Regions from separate parts of the Lactiplantibacillus sp. 3062 genome, predicted to be linked through region 1. Evidence: predicted binding sites of a transcription regulator. Region 1 holds the regulator's gene; the other holds the start of a gene.
The links. Region 1 encodes HrcA, which represses chaperone genes, less so after heat shock. Its sites were predicted from a motif close to TTAGCACTCNNNNNNNNNGAGTGCTAA; they were not measured.
Positions count from the first base shown of each region.

Region 2: groES (co-chaperone GroES) is a predicted target of HrcA. The motif match lies at 1,761-1,787, and genes of this name have one in related genera.

Region 1 is NZ_JBVAYE010000002.1:42,637-49,722, reverse strand. Features, by position in the region: gene dnaK (molecular chaperone DnaK) at 1-1,631, opposite strand, end outside; gene grpE (nucleotide exchange factor GrpE) at 1,675-2,274, opposite strand; gene hrcA (heat-inducible transcriptional repressor HrcA) at 2,295-3,338, opposite strand; gene budA (acetolactate decarboxylase) at 3,729-4,439, opposite strand; gene ribF (riboflavin biosynthesis protein RibF) at 4,440-5,441, opposite strand; gene truB (tRNA pseudouridine(55) synthase TruB) at 5,454-6,377, opposite strand; gene ACWQAU_RS03180 (shikimate kinase) at 6,862-7,086, opposite strand, start outside.
Region 2 is NZ_JBVAYE010000003.1:269,900-276,985, forward strand. Features, by position in the region: gene groL (chaperonin GroEL) at 1-1,396, opposite strand, end outside; gene groES (co-chaperone GroES) at 1,452-1,736, opposite strand; gene ACWQAU_RS07255 (CPBP family intramembrane glutamic endopeptidase) at 1,929-2,573, shown strand; gene ACWQAU_RS07260 (redox-sensing transcriptional repressor Rex) at 2,738-3,415, opposite strand; gene ACWQAU_RS07265 (ABC-F family ATP-binding cassette domain-containing protein) at 3,584-5,566, shown strand; gene tsaD (tRNA (adenosine(37)-N6)-threonylcarbamoyltransferase complex transferase subunit TsaD) at 6,453-7,086, opposite strand, start outside.

The sequences.
Region 1 (7,086 bases):
GCATCACGAGCATCTTTGGCTTTCTTAACTTCATCTTCTGAAACCTTGCCTTCAAGATCTTTCAAAGTCTTGTCGGTAGTAAAGATCAATTGGTCAACTTCGTTCTTCAAGTCAACTTCTTCTTTACGTTTCTTATCGGCTTCTTCGTTTTCCTTGGCTTCCTTGACCATTTGATCAATTTCGTCGTCAGAAAGACCCGATGAACTCTTGATGGTAATCTTTTGTTCTTTATTAGTTCCCATATCCTTAGCAGATACGTTAACGATCCCGTTCTTATCGATGTCAAACTTAACTTCGATTTGAGGAACACCACGAGGTGCAGCCGGAATATCCGTTAATTGGAAGCGACCTAACGTCTTGTTATCCGCTGCCATTGGCCGTTCACCTTGGAGCACGTGAATGTCAACAGCTGGTTGGTTATCAGCCGCCGTACTAAATACTTGCGACTTGCTGGTTGGAATCGTCGTGTTACGGTCAATCAACTTAGTGAAGACCCCACCCATGGTTTCAATACCAAGTGAAAGTGGCGTAACATCGAGCAAAACAACGTCTTTAACATCACCAGTGATCACACCACCTTGAACAGCGGCCCCTAAAGCAACCGCTTCGTCAGGGTTGATAGAATGGTTAGATTCTTTGCCAGTCCACTTTTCAACAGCTTCTTGAACAGCTGGAATCCGAGTTGACCCACCATTCAAGATGACAACGTCTAAGTCACTAGCCGATAAATCAGCATCCTTCAAGGCATTTTCAACAGGAATGCGCGTCTTTTCAACTAGGTCAGCAGTTAATTCATTGAACTTAGCACGTGTTAACGTGGTTTCCAAGTGCAATGGGCCACTAGCACCAGCGGAAATAAATGGCAAACTAATTTGAGCTTCAGAAACACCTGAAAGGTCCTTCTTAGCCTTTTCAGCAGCATCCTTTAACCGTTGTAAGGCCATCTTGTCTTTTGATAAATCAACACCGTTGTCAGCTTTAAAGCCATCAACTAACCAGTCGATAATCTTTTGGTCAAAGTCATCACCACCAAGGTGGGTATCACCATTTGTGGATAATACTTCGAAGACCCCGTCGCCTAATTCCAAGATGGAAACATCAAAAGTCCCACCACCAAGGTCATAGACTAAAATCTTTTCATCTTTGTCGGTCTTATCCAAACCATAGGCTAAAGCTGCCGCCGTTGGTTCGTTAATAATCCGTTCAATGTTTAAGCCGGCAATCTTACCAGCATCCTTAGTTGCTTGCCGTTGGGCATCATTAAAGTAAGCTGGAACAGTCACAACGGCCTTTTCAACCGTGTCACCCAAGTAATCTTCAGCAAAGCCCTTGATATATTGCAAAATCATTGCTGAGATTTGTTGTGGGGTGTAGTCCTTACCTTCGATGCTAACTTTGTAACCAGCTTCACCCATGTGACGCTTGATTGAAGCTACCGTATTCGGGTTAGTGATTGCTTGCCGCTTGGCAACTTCACCAACTTGAGTTTCGCCATCTTTGAATGCCACAACTGAAGGAACCGTCCGGCCACCTTCAGGAGTGGTGATAATCTTAGGTTCATTACCTTCAAGAACCGCTACCGCAGAGTTAGTAGTCCCGAGGTCAATCCCGATAATTTTATTACTTGCCATAAATTAACAAACCTCTTTTTAATTTAGTATTTTTATTGATTAATTACTGTGCCACAACAACCATTGCTGGACGGAGGGTCCGGTCTTTCAATAGGTAACCCCGTTGTAAGACTTGTACTACCGTATCAGCTGGATGATCATCATCAACTGGCACCGTTTGAACAGCTTGGTGAATATTGGGATCAAACTTTTCGCCCGCAGCCGCAATTTCGGTGACCCCATGTTTTTTCAAAGCATCCTGTAAATGGCCATAGACCATTTCGACACCCTTCTTCAACTGTTGGGCCGCTTCATCGTCAGCTGGCGTTGCCAAAGCCCGTTCCAAGTTATCCAGAACTGGTAAGACATCCTTTGCAAGTGCTTGACCGTCATATTTCAACAGCGCCGCTTGTTCTTTTTTGTTGCGGTTTTGCATGTTGACGATCTCCGCCTGTGCACGCAATAACTGGTCATCTTTCGCATCTAATTGCGCTTTGAGATCAGTAATTTGTTGTGTCGGATCGACCGCTGTCGTTTGCTCAGCTTGATCATCAGTCGCACTCGTCGCTGCCTGTGTCGCTTCACTGGCAGTTGACATTGCTGCTGAATCAGTTGTTGACGCTTGTGAATCTTCCGGCGTCGTCCGCGTTGATTTCTTTGCCAATGTTTTCATCTCCCTGTCCGTCACTCGTCAAAGTACCGGTAATAATCTAATAATTTGCGGGCTAATTCTCGTTGGAACGCACCCATCAGTCCAATCATCCGTGAATACGGCATGGCGGTCGGCCCGAGCAAGGCAATCACACCTTGTCCGTGTTGATCAACATCGTAAGTCGCGGTAATTAAACTGTAGTTCTTCAACAAATCGTTGGTGATCTCATTACCGATTCGGACTTGAATCCGTTGACCGGGTGGACCAATCACGTTAGCTAACCGGTCCGTTTGGTCGAGTAACGAGTACAATGACTGTAACTCTTTAGGGCTCTGCTGGTCCGTATAGTTGAACAAATTCAACTTACCACCAACATAAAAGCGCTCGGAAGCTGCCTTGGACAACACACTGCCAAAAATATCTAAGAAACCATCTGGATCTTGCAAATACTGTGCAAGTTTTAACGGAATCTCATGCGTTAATTGGCGGAGGACGTCTTGTAACGGCAGGCCAACCAGTTGATCGTCGATGAAACGAACGACCGGTTCCAGCTCATCGCCGGTAATGTCACTAGGAATAGTAAACGTCTGGTTTTCAACGTCACCATTATTCGTCACTAGAATCGCCATTACTTGATGATTCCCCAACGGAACGAGTCTGAAACCACTCAACCGACTATCTTTAAGTTCAGGTCGCAATGTAAAGGTCGTGTAACTTGTCAGTTGCGACAAGATATCCGCCGACTGAGCAACGATCTCATCGATCTTGTGAAATTCACCGCCTAATGAATGTTGAATCACCTTCAAGTCTTTGCCGTCCACCTTTTCAGGCTTTAGGATATGGTCAACATAGTACCGATACCCCTTAATCGATGGAATTCGCCCTGAAGACAAATGCGTTTTGACGATTAATCCTAAATCTTCTAGTCGGGCCATTTCATTACGAATTGTCGCTGAACTGACCTTGATCGGTAGTTCTTGAACTAGCGATTTGGATCCAACTGGATTACCGCCCTCGGTATAGTCACGGACAATGGCCTTTAAAATTAGGCTTTGTCGTTCAGTTAACGTGATCATCACCTCTTTTTAGCACTTAACTTAATGGAGTGCTAACACAATTACTAATATAACAACCACCCTGATGAAAGTCAAGGAAAGACAAAGTATTTCTAGAAAAGAATGCTTAAATTATTAGGACCCCAGTCCCACTATGACTGGACTTATTTGACCGTCGCCCCCAATTAGCACTCCTTACTTACGAGTGCTAATATACACCCTCACCCTTCACAATGCAAGCATGGTGCCTAGCAGACTACTCGCTTTTCTGCTGCCATTACTCAGCACACCAGCCACAACAAAAAAATCTCAAGAGTTACAGACTCTCGAGATTTTTGACTAGCCTGATGTACATTGCCAACAGACATTCTAGTGAAACCTGGCCTTAACGGTAATCAGCTTTCAAACTAATCAACGTTCAGCTTTATTAATGGCATGATCAATGGTTTCATTATCAAATTGTTCTTGTAAGTACGCTTCATTGTCGATTGGCAAGTGCACATGAAAGTCAGCAAAATGTTGAACTTTCAGCGTCGCTTGTTCGACTTCAAACCCCAGCAAGTGTCCACCTAATTGATGGTCTTTACTTAGAAAGTGTAAGTGAAAGCCACCGACCGTAGCGCCTTGGAACAAATGCGGTGCGTAGTAGCCAATAATCGTTCCGTCAACATGTTCACCGGTGAATTCCGGTTGTGTTGCCGTTGCCGCGACTAATGTTTTGTACGGTGGCTCCTGACGAGGCGCGACTCGCGTCTTGACTTTTGCAAAGGTCCCATCGACGCGAATAGCCGCAAACACGTTGGTCAAACGATAGTCATGAACCACTTGTTGCTCGAAATCAGTTTGTGTGATTGCAGCTAATTGCGCACTAATATCAGGCTTTTCAAAGTGCACCGATGCAAATGGTAACGTCTCTTCGGGCTGAATTTCCCGAATTTGACCATCCTCACGTGCTTGATAGGCGTGACCTCCTAGAATAATCACTTCACCATTGAGACCGTCTAACGTCCCAATACCCGTATCACCATGGGTTAAGAGTTCACCAGCCGTAATCGTCCCGTCAAATAATCCGGGAACAAGTAAGCCTAATGTGCCGTGTTGAAAAATTGTTGTTGTGTCCATTCATTGTGCCTCCAAACGATTTGATTGTTGTGCAACTTGAATCCGGGGTGTGACCACAAAGGGATGCGCCACATAATAGTCACGGGTGTTTTGTTCATCCCGCTTTAATTGCGCAACCAAGGCATCCGCCCCAGCAAATTTAATTTCACCGCGCATCCGGTGCCCCCAACGCACCGTTAAATTGTGGCCATAAAGATCTCCTTGGAAACCTAATAAGTATATTTCAACCGTGATTGGTCGGTGATCACCAAACGTGACATTTCGTCCAACTGAGGCCATTCCCATAACCCAGCGTGTCCCAATCTGCACCATCGTCGCGTAAATGCCAATTCCGGGAACCCGGGTATTGGGCCCGTGAGCAACGTTGGCCGTTGGAAAGCCGAGCGTTCGGCCCCGCGCTTCACCATGAACTACTTCGCCGGCAGTTTCATATTGATAGCCCAGTAACCGGTTAGCCGTATCGATATCTCCCGCGTCCAAAGCGCGGCGAATCCGCGTGGAACTGATCTTTTCAGCATCTAATTCCGCCTTAGGAACTTCAATGATTTCAAACCGGTTATGACCATAGTCATTCAAACGCTGCATATTTGCAATTTCAGCTGGCCCGTACGTGTAATCAAAACCAGCAACCACCGTTTGTGCGTGTAATCCAACAATTAACTGATCGACAAACGTTTGGGGTGGCATGGCACCGACCGTGGCATCAAAGTGAAGTACATATAAGATGTCAACGCCGAGCTCACTCATCAATGCCGTTTTTTGATCAATTGTCGTTAAATAACGGACTTGCTGCGGATCAGTGTGTTTAAAAACAACTGACGGATGCTGGTCAAACGTCATCACCGCTAGTTTGGCGTGTTGCGCCTGAGCGGCCTGGCGTGCCGTTGCAACGACTTGCTGATGTCCACGGTGAACGCCGTCAAAAAATCCTAAGGCCAATACGATTGGTCCTTCGGGAATCTGACTAAACGCCACGGGATACTTTAAATTAATCACCTGCATGACAAAAACTCCTTAATTGACCGCAAACATTTTGAACGGCTTGTACCGCTGTTCGTCCGGTCGATAACTATATAGACATTTTAGGCTGTTTTGGTAAACTAACGCAACCATCGTGTTCGCATCTGGATCAGTTTGTTGCCCTTCTGCCGCCGTAATAAAGGCCCCATTCTTGACCCGTTGCCACTGCTCATCCGTTAACGTGACTCGCGGGTACTGACTTAAAGCTTTATCAATTGGCGCCAATAATGCTCCGGCCGTTCCAGCATCGACGTGGGCCGCGATTTCCTCAAAGGTCACGGTTTCATCTAAAGTAAAGCCGCCACTCTTTAATCGGGTCAAATCACTCATCACAGCGGGTATCCCGAGCACTTTGCCGACATCCACCGCTAGCGTGCGAACATAAGTCCCTTTACTACAAGCGACCGTAAAATAGATCGTCTGAGTCTGGGTTGCCGAGTCATAGGTAGATGCCTGCCGTTGCTTGAAGCTGCTAATTGTGACATGCCGTTCTGGGCGCTCGACAGTTTCACCACTGCGCGCATAGTCATATAAACGCCGCCCATTTACTTTTACTGCTGAAAACATCGGTGGAATTTGCGTAATGGCCCCCGTCATCTGTGCCAGCGCAGCATCAACTTGGTCACTTGTGAACGGCTCTGTGACCGCTTGGCGCGCAATCTCCTCACCATCTAAATCTTCAGTAGTCGTTGCAAATCCGAGGGTAATGCTCCCTTGGTATTCTTTGCCAGAAGCCACTAAAAATTGCACAACTTTAGTCGCATTCCCAATACAAATCGGTAAAACGCCATCCACATTTGGGTCCAGTGTCCCTGAATGACCTACTTTGCGGGTCTGATAGAGTCGTCGGATTTTAGCGACACAGTCAAAGCTCGTCATCCCACGAGGTTTATATAATGGTAGAATCCCGTTCAACATAAAAAACGCCTTCAATCATTTAAATTCGGTTTCTAGTGGCAGCCAATCGCCGTGCCACGGATTCGATCGTTCTTAATCGACGGTTTTCAGTATACCACACCTCACAAATATGTAAGCGGATTATCACAGAATTCAAGGCCCTGAGCACCGCAACTAAGATACCCCAAATCGACACGCTGGTCCGGTGCCACTGACGACCACGTATGTGCCTGGCAAAGCTGTATTTAACTCATTGATCCAGAAAACCGTGAGCTTAATCCCTATTAGTCAAATAAAACGACTGAAAAACAAGAATCGCACAAATTAGTCCCCTTATCAAAAGGATACCGCGCGGGACCGTCCCTAATTACGCCGATGACTTTCAACATATGCTGCCATCAAAAAAGCGTGCAACGGCCTTAGTGTGGCTGATGTACGCTTATTCAATGTTATCGTCTTAAAATGCAACCGGCACGCTAACCGCAGTTGACAGCTACATGGTTCTTCAAGCTTGGAGCGCAACTGGCTGCTGATTCAACCACTGCTGAATTTGACGGGCAATCTGATGGGGTGTCAGTTGATCGGTTGCGATCGTCAAATCGGCCGCATCAGCATATAAGGCTTGGCGCCGCTGCTTCAACGCAATCAGTGCCCCTGTATCCAATTCATTGACAAGTGGTCGGCTAGTATCATTTTTAACACGGTTAATAGTGGTTTGATCACTAGCCGT
Region 2 (7,086 bases), on a different contig from region 1:
TTTTTTCAACGATAACAGAGCCTTCCAAACCAGCATTTTCAGCGATTTGGCGAACTGGTTCTTCCAAAGCACGTTTAACAATGTTGATCCCAGTTTGAACGTCACCAGTTTCCTTCAATGCAGCAACATCTTTGATAACGTTAATCAAAGCAGTACCACCACCAGCAACAAAGCCTTCTTCAACGGCGGCCCGAGTTGCGTTCAAAGCATCTTCAATCCGGTATTTACGTTCCTTCAATTCAGTTTCAGTAGCGGCACCGACACGAACAACGGCAACCCCACCAGCTAATTTAGCTAAACGTTCTTGTAACTTTTCTTTGTCAAAGTCAGAAGTTGTTTCACCGATTTGGTTACGGATAAATTCAACCCGTTCTGAGATAGCATCCTTGGAACCAGCGCCTTCAACAATGGTGGTGTTATCCTTAGTAACCGTAACTTTGTTGGCTTGACCTAATTGATCGATGGTCGTGTCCTTCAATTCAAGGCCAAGGTCGTCAGTGATAACCGTCCCGCCAGTTAAGATAGCGATATCTTGTAATTGTTCCTTACGCCGATCACCAAAACCGGGTGCCTTAACGGCGACAACGTTAAACGTCCCACGCATCTTGTTCAAGACTAAGGTTGGTAAAGCTTCACCAGAAATGTCATCAGCAATGATCAACAATGGCTTGCCTTGTTCAACGATGGATTGTAATAGTGGTAAGATATCTTGAATGTTTGAAATCTTCTTATCAGTAATTAAGATATATGGATTGTCAAGATCCGCTTCCATCTTATCATTATCAGTAACCATGTATTGTGATAAGTAGCCGCGGTCGAATTGCATCCCTTCAACAACGTCTAAGCTAGTATCAACACCACGTGATTCTTCAATCGTGATAACACCGTCATGACCAACTTTTTCCATGGCTTCGGCAATCAATTTACCAGTTTCTTCACTTGCTGAAGATACAGAAGCGATTTGCGCAATATCTTCTTGCGTCTTAACTTCGTGTGCCATAGCGTGTAATGAGTCAACCGCCGTCTTAGTAGCTTCTTCAATCCCACGACGAATGCCAACAGGGTTAGCACCGGCCGTAACGTTCTTCATACCTTCATTAACGATTGATTGTGTTAAGACCGTTGCAGTAGTCGTCCCATCACCAGCGATGTCATTAGTCTTTGAAGCAACTTCAGAAACTAACTTAGCACCCATGTTTTCGAAATGATCGTCTAATTCGATCGCCTTAGCAATCGTTACACCATCATTAGTAATTGTTGGTGAACCATATGATTGTTCCAAAACAACGTTGCGACCCTTAGGACCTAACGTTGACTTAACTGTGTCAGCTAATTGATCGACACCTTTTAGCATCGCTGAACGTGCATCTTCAGAGAACTTTAATTCTTTAGCCATTATCTCTATTCACCTCATGAATTTAATTTATTTTAAGTTGCGCAATTTAAATGGATTAGTCTTCGATTGCAACGATATCTTTTTCGTGCAATACCAAATACTTAGCACCTTGATACTTGACTTCGGTACCGGCATACTTATCGAATAATACTTGATCGCCGACCTTCACGCTGGGGTCAACTTTTGTCCCGTTATCTAAAACACGACCGTCATTGACGGCAACAACCTTACCGCTTTGGGGCTTTTCCTTAGCGTTATTGGCAATGACAATACCGCCAATTGTTTGTTCTTCTTCTTCTTGTTGTTGCAAGATAACGCGATCTCCTAATGGTTTTAACACGTGAATCCCTCCATTTATTCTTTTTTAGCACTCCTCAACCTCAAGTGCTAATTACATTGTCAACTATATCATTTTAATTCAAGATTGCAAGTGATTTGTCAATTATTAGTCAAAGAATGTCAAATCGACTATAATGAATACTATTGAAGTATCAATAAATCTTAAATCAAACTTTTAAAAGGACGTGACTTGATGGTTAATCGCCGCCAATCAATCTTTATTCTTATCATCTACTTTATTATTTACGCACTACCGAGCGTCCTTGTGACTGCTTTCCATCAGCTAGGGGCCCAAGTATTCGTGATTCAAACGGTCGACTACTTAGTCGGTGCAATCCTACTCATCTGGTTGGCGAGTCGCATGCGGACAAAAAACGTTGTTGAAAAACAACCAAGTAACTGGTTCATGACGTTCATCTGGGGATTGATCGGTCTTGTCCTAGTCATCATTGGTCAAGTCATCATTTTAAAAATGACGGCTTTACTGGGACAGTCAACAGCGTCAACCAACACGACCACCCTCTTAACTGTTGGGCAACAATATCCCGCTTTCTTCTTAGCCATCATTGTCGGTGCCCCGATTATGGAAGAAATCGTCTTCCGCAAAGTTATCTTTGGCAATCTAAGTGCGGTTACTGGTCAGATTGGGGCGGCCTTGATTTCTAGTGTGTTATTTAGCTTTGCACATGCGGATGGTCACTTTATCCTCTATGCCTTTATCGGGTTATTATTCTGCTGGTTATACCAGCACACCGGTCGGATTCAAACATCGATGACGGCTCACATCCTGATGAACGCATCGGTCGTGTTACCCACGTTATTAGGCTTATTGCACTAGTATCATTACTAGGTAGCGCTAACCTAGCGTTTCAACGTTAATTTTCACCGAATATTTATACGTTACAATCAATGATTCGTGATCTAAGTATGTTAAAAAAGCTTCCCTGAATAATTCAGAGAAGCCTTTTTATAGCCATTTAATTTCAAAGATAAAGCGAGTTATTAATCTTCAGTCTCATTTTCATCGTCATTACCATTGTCACCTAATTGCTGACCGTAATGTTCAATGAAGTAGATCAATGTTTGTAATTCGTTGGTCAAATCAACGTTCTGAACCCGTACTGTCTCAGGAACGGAGATTCGTAACGGCGTAAAGTTCATGATTCCTTTGACGTTTGCATCAACCAAGTCATCGGTAATTTTCTGAACAACCGTGGTTGGCACCGTTAAGATAGCAATCTCAATCTGTTGTTCGATCAATTGCTTTTTGAGCTCCGTCATTGGGTACACTGGAACCCCACTTTGGACTGTATTGGCAATCGCCTCGTTGACATCAAATGCTGCTGAAATGCGGACATTACTGTTTTTGTGAAAATTAAAGTTCAGTAGGGCGTGGCCCAAATTACCGACCCCAATTAAAGCAACATTCGTTAAGGTGTCTTGATTTAAAATCTTTTTGAAAAATGCAAGTAACGTTTCAACATCGTATCCATACCCTCGTTTGCCGAGCGCCCCAAAATACGAGAAATCTCGCCGAATCGTTGCTGAATCTACTTTAACCGCCTCGGACAACTCGGTCGATGAGACCCGCTTCTTATCTGCATCTAGCAAGATATTTAAATAGCGGTAATAAATCGGTAACCGTTTTGCCGTTGCCCGTGGAATTTTTGTTTCTGCCATTCGGACGTGTCCTCCTAATTAAAAGTTTGTGAATTTGCTGACACTATTCTAGCATAACGCGTGACTTTGTGAAATAATAATTACTTATTATTCCGAATAATTGGGTCAGGCCGTTACAATATGCTACAATTATGTCACGAATTAAATGTGAAAGGAGCTTAATAAAGCGTGATTTTACTACAAGTACAGCAAGTTATGCGGCGTTTTGGCGCCGATGTCTTGTTCGATAACGTACAAATGGATATTCAAGAACACGCTCGGGTGGCCCTCGTCGGTCGAAACGGGGCCGGAAAATCAACCTTACTTAAAATGATTGCCGGCGAAACGGTACCGGACGAAGGCCAGATTTCAATGCGCAAGGGCTTAACAATCGGTTACTTGGCGCAAGACCAAGGACTGGATAGTAACAATACGATTTGGGAAGAAATGAGTAGTGTCTTTGCTGAGTTACATGCCATCGAAAAACGGATGCACCAGCTCGAAAATCAATTGAGCGACCCCGCAATCATGAATGATGAGCAGGCTTATCAACAGACCCTGAAAACCTATGATCAGATTCAAACTGGATTTCAACAAAAAAACGGGTACGGCTACCAAGCTGAGATTCGGGGCGTGTTGCACGGCTTCCAATTCGACGCCGATGTGTACGATAAGTCGGTGACGGCACTATCCGGTGGACAAAAGACCCAGTTGGCCTTGGCCAAGTTGTTACTTGAAAAACGGGACTTGCTTATCCTTGACGAACCGACGAACCACTTGGACGTCGAAACTCTTACTTGGTTGGAAAGCTATCTCCAGTCTTACTCTGGTGCGCTGCTAATCGTTAGCCATGACCGTTATTTCTTAGACCGGGTCGTTAACGAAGTCTATGACTTATCACACCATGAAATGGTGCACTACACTGGTAACTACGACCAGTTTGTGCAAGAAAAAGCGGCTCGAATCCAAGCACAATGGAAACATTATGAAAAGCAACAAGCGGAGATCAGCAAGCTTGAAGACTTTGTTAATCGTAACATCGTGCGTGCTTCTACGACAAAACGGGCCCAGGCTCGGCGTAAGCAGTTAGCAAAGATGGACCGCCTTGACCGCCCTGATAGTGACGAGAAGACTGCCCACTTTGGCTTTCATGCGGCTAAACAAAGCGGCAACATTGTGTTGACCGTCAAAGATGCAGCCGTGGGCTATGATGGTCAGATTCTTTCGGAACCCGACAACTTGAATATTAAGAAACATGAAGCTATTGCCATTGTTGGACCGAACGGTATTGGAAAATCGACTTTCCTAAAGAGTATTTTGGGACAGATTCCATTCATTAAAGGCCAGGCCGTTTTTGGCACCAACGTCGTTACGGGCTACTACGATCAAGAGCAACGTAATTTAAACGACAAAAAAACCGTCCTCAGTGAACTTTGGGATGAACATCCCACCACTCCTGAAAAAGACATTCGTACCATTTTGGGCAGTTTTCTCTTCACTGGTGAAGATGTTGATAAACCCGTTCATGCCCTATCTGGTGGAGAACGAGCCCGGTTACTGTTGACCAAACTTGCCATGCAAAATGACAACTTCTTAATCTTAGATGAACCAACTAACCACTTGGATATCGATAGCCGTGAAGTTTTGGAAGTCGCCCTCAACGACTTTGACGGCACCCTTTTGTTCGTGTCACATGACCGCTACTTCATTAACCAAGTCGCCACGAGTGTCGTAGAGGTTTCTCCGGAAGGCACGGAACTCTTCTTAGGTGATTACGACTACTACATCGACAAGAAACAAGAGCAAGCTGAAATCGCGGCTGCGGCTGCTAGCCAAGCGGCCGAAAAAGCTGCTGAAGCCGGTGCAGCGGATTCAACCAGTGCCACAACTGCTGCTCCCCGCTCCAAAGGCCAGCAAAATTACCAAGCCAGCAAGCAGCAACAACGTGAAAAGCGCAAGCTCGAGCGCTCAGTTGCCGCCCTGGAAGAACAGATGACTGCCTTAGATGAACAAGCCACACAGATTCAAACTGAAATGGCGCAACCTGAAGTATCGGCCGATGTTGGTAAACTACAAGACCTACAAAAAGAACTTGAAGCCATCAATACTCAACAAGAACAAGTTGAAACCGAATGGACCGAACAAGCTGAAGCTTTAGAAGAATTGAGCTAATTTTCCAATGACTCATCAGATAAAAATAATAGTCGCCTCAAGAATTAATATAATTCTTAAGGCGACTATTATTTTGCCCCTATCCGCGGCATAAATCATGATTGAAAGGTGCCGGTTAGGTGGGTTCCTGTTCGTCAGCAATGCGCGTCCGATTCCGACCTCCGGGGCTGGGTGACAATTGCTGGAACGTAAGCCGACGTCGATTTGAGTCTTATTCTAAGCCGGAAGGAACCCACTTCCAGCTAAGAATAATTTGGCTACTGAACATTGTCACCCAGCCCCTCCAGTCGGGATGCCGCTCGAATGGCTGATGAACGGCCACTGAACTCGGTACAATTTGTCGTTGGCTATTTTGATACTGAACCCTTTAAGTCAAATATCAGAGTGCCTTCTCCACTTTTTCGAAATATTCAATTATTACTACGGTAATTCAGAAATAGTGAGTTATCACAAGACCTTTTCAATCTGACAGTTGATTGATAAAATTAACGTTTATGAAAAACAACGACAAATCCAGCAAAAGTTGAGTACGCCCCTATCAGCCATTCGAACGCTATCCCGACTGGAAGGCGTTTCTGACAATGCCCAGTGGTGAAATTTCACTTAGCAAGCGTCCTGTGCTTGGTTAGTGAAAGGCCAGTATTTGAGACGTGGTTTTTCGGCTCAAATCTGTGCCCACCACGTTCCGGCAATTGGCAGAAATGCCTGGAGGTCGGTGTAGGACGAACTAACTAAGCAAGTTTACACTAACTTGAACTATTTCCAGCGGGCTTAAGCTGGTCATTTTTGATTCTAGGAATCATCCTCTTTTAATCATAATTAATGAAAAGATACTAAAACGGGTGTGAAAAGGACTGTCTTTTCACACCCGTTTATAACTGCTTCATTACTTCAACATACCTGGCATCCAATCAAATTCTAAGCTTGGATCGGCATTCAGCGTCGCGTCGCCGAATTGGTGATGCTGATATTGAACATAGCCCGCAGCACCAATCATGGCACCATTATCACCGCATAACTTTAGAGGCGCTAAGATTAGTTCGGTGTCAGGGAAAGCGGCTGGTAAATCTTGTTGTAACCGTTCACGTAGCCCCTGGTTAGCTGCAACGCCACCGGCTAAGACCAATTGCTTAACTGGATATTGTTTAAGGACTCGTAACGTTTTACTCATCAGGACATCAACCACGCTAGCCTGAAAGCTAGCCGCTAAATCGTTCTTATCCAGAGTCGCGCCAATTTGATCTGCGTGATGGACCGTATTGATGAACGCACTCTTCAGCCCACTAAAACTAAAATCGTAATTATCTTCATCAATCATTGCTCGCGGAAATTTGAAAGTGTCGTGGCCTGCATGTGCCATCTCGTCAATGACTTTACCTGCCGGATATGGAACACCCAATACCCGACCGATTTTATCATAGGCTTCACCAGCCGCATCGTCACGTGTTTCACCTATAATCTCAAATTGCCCATCTGCTTGCATGTAGACCAATTCAGTATGACCGCCAGAAACTAATAGT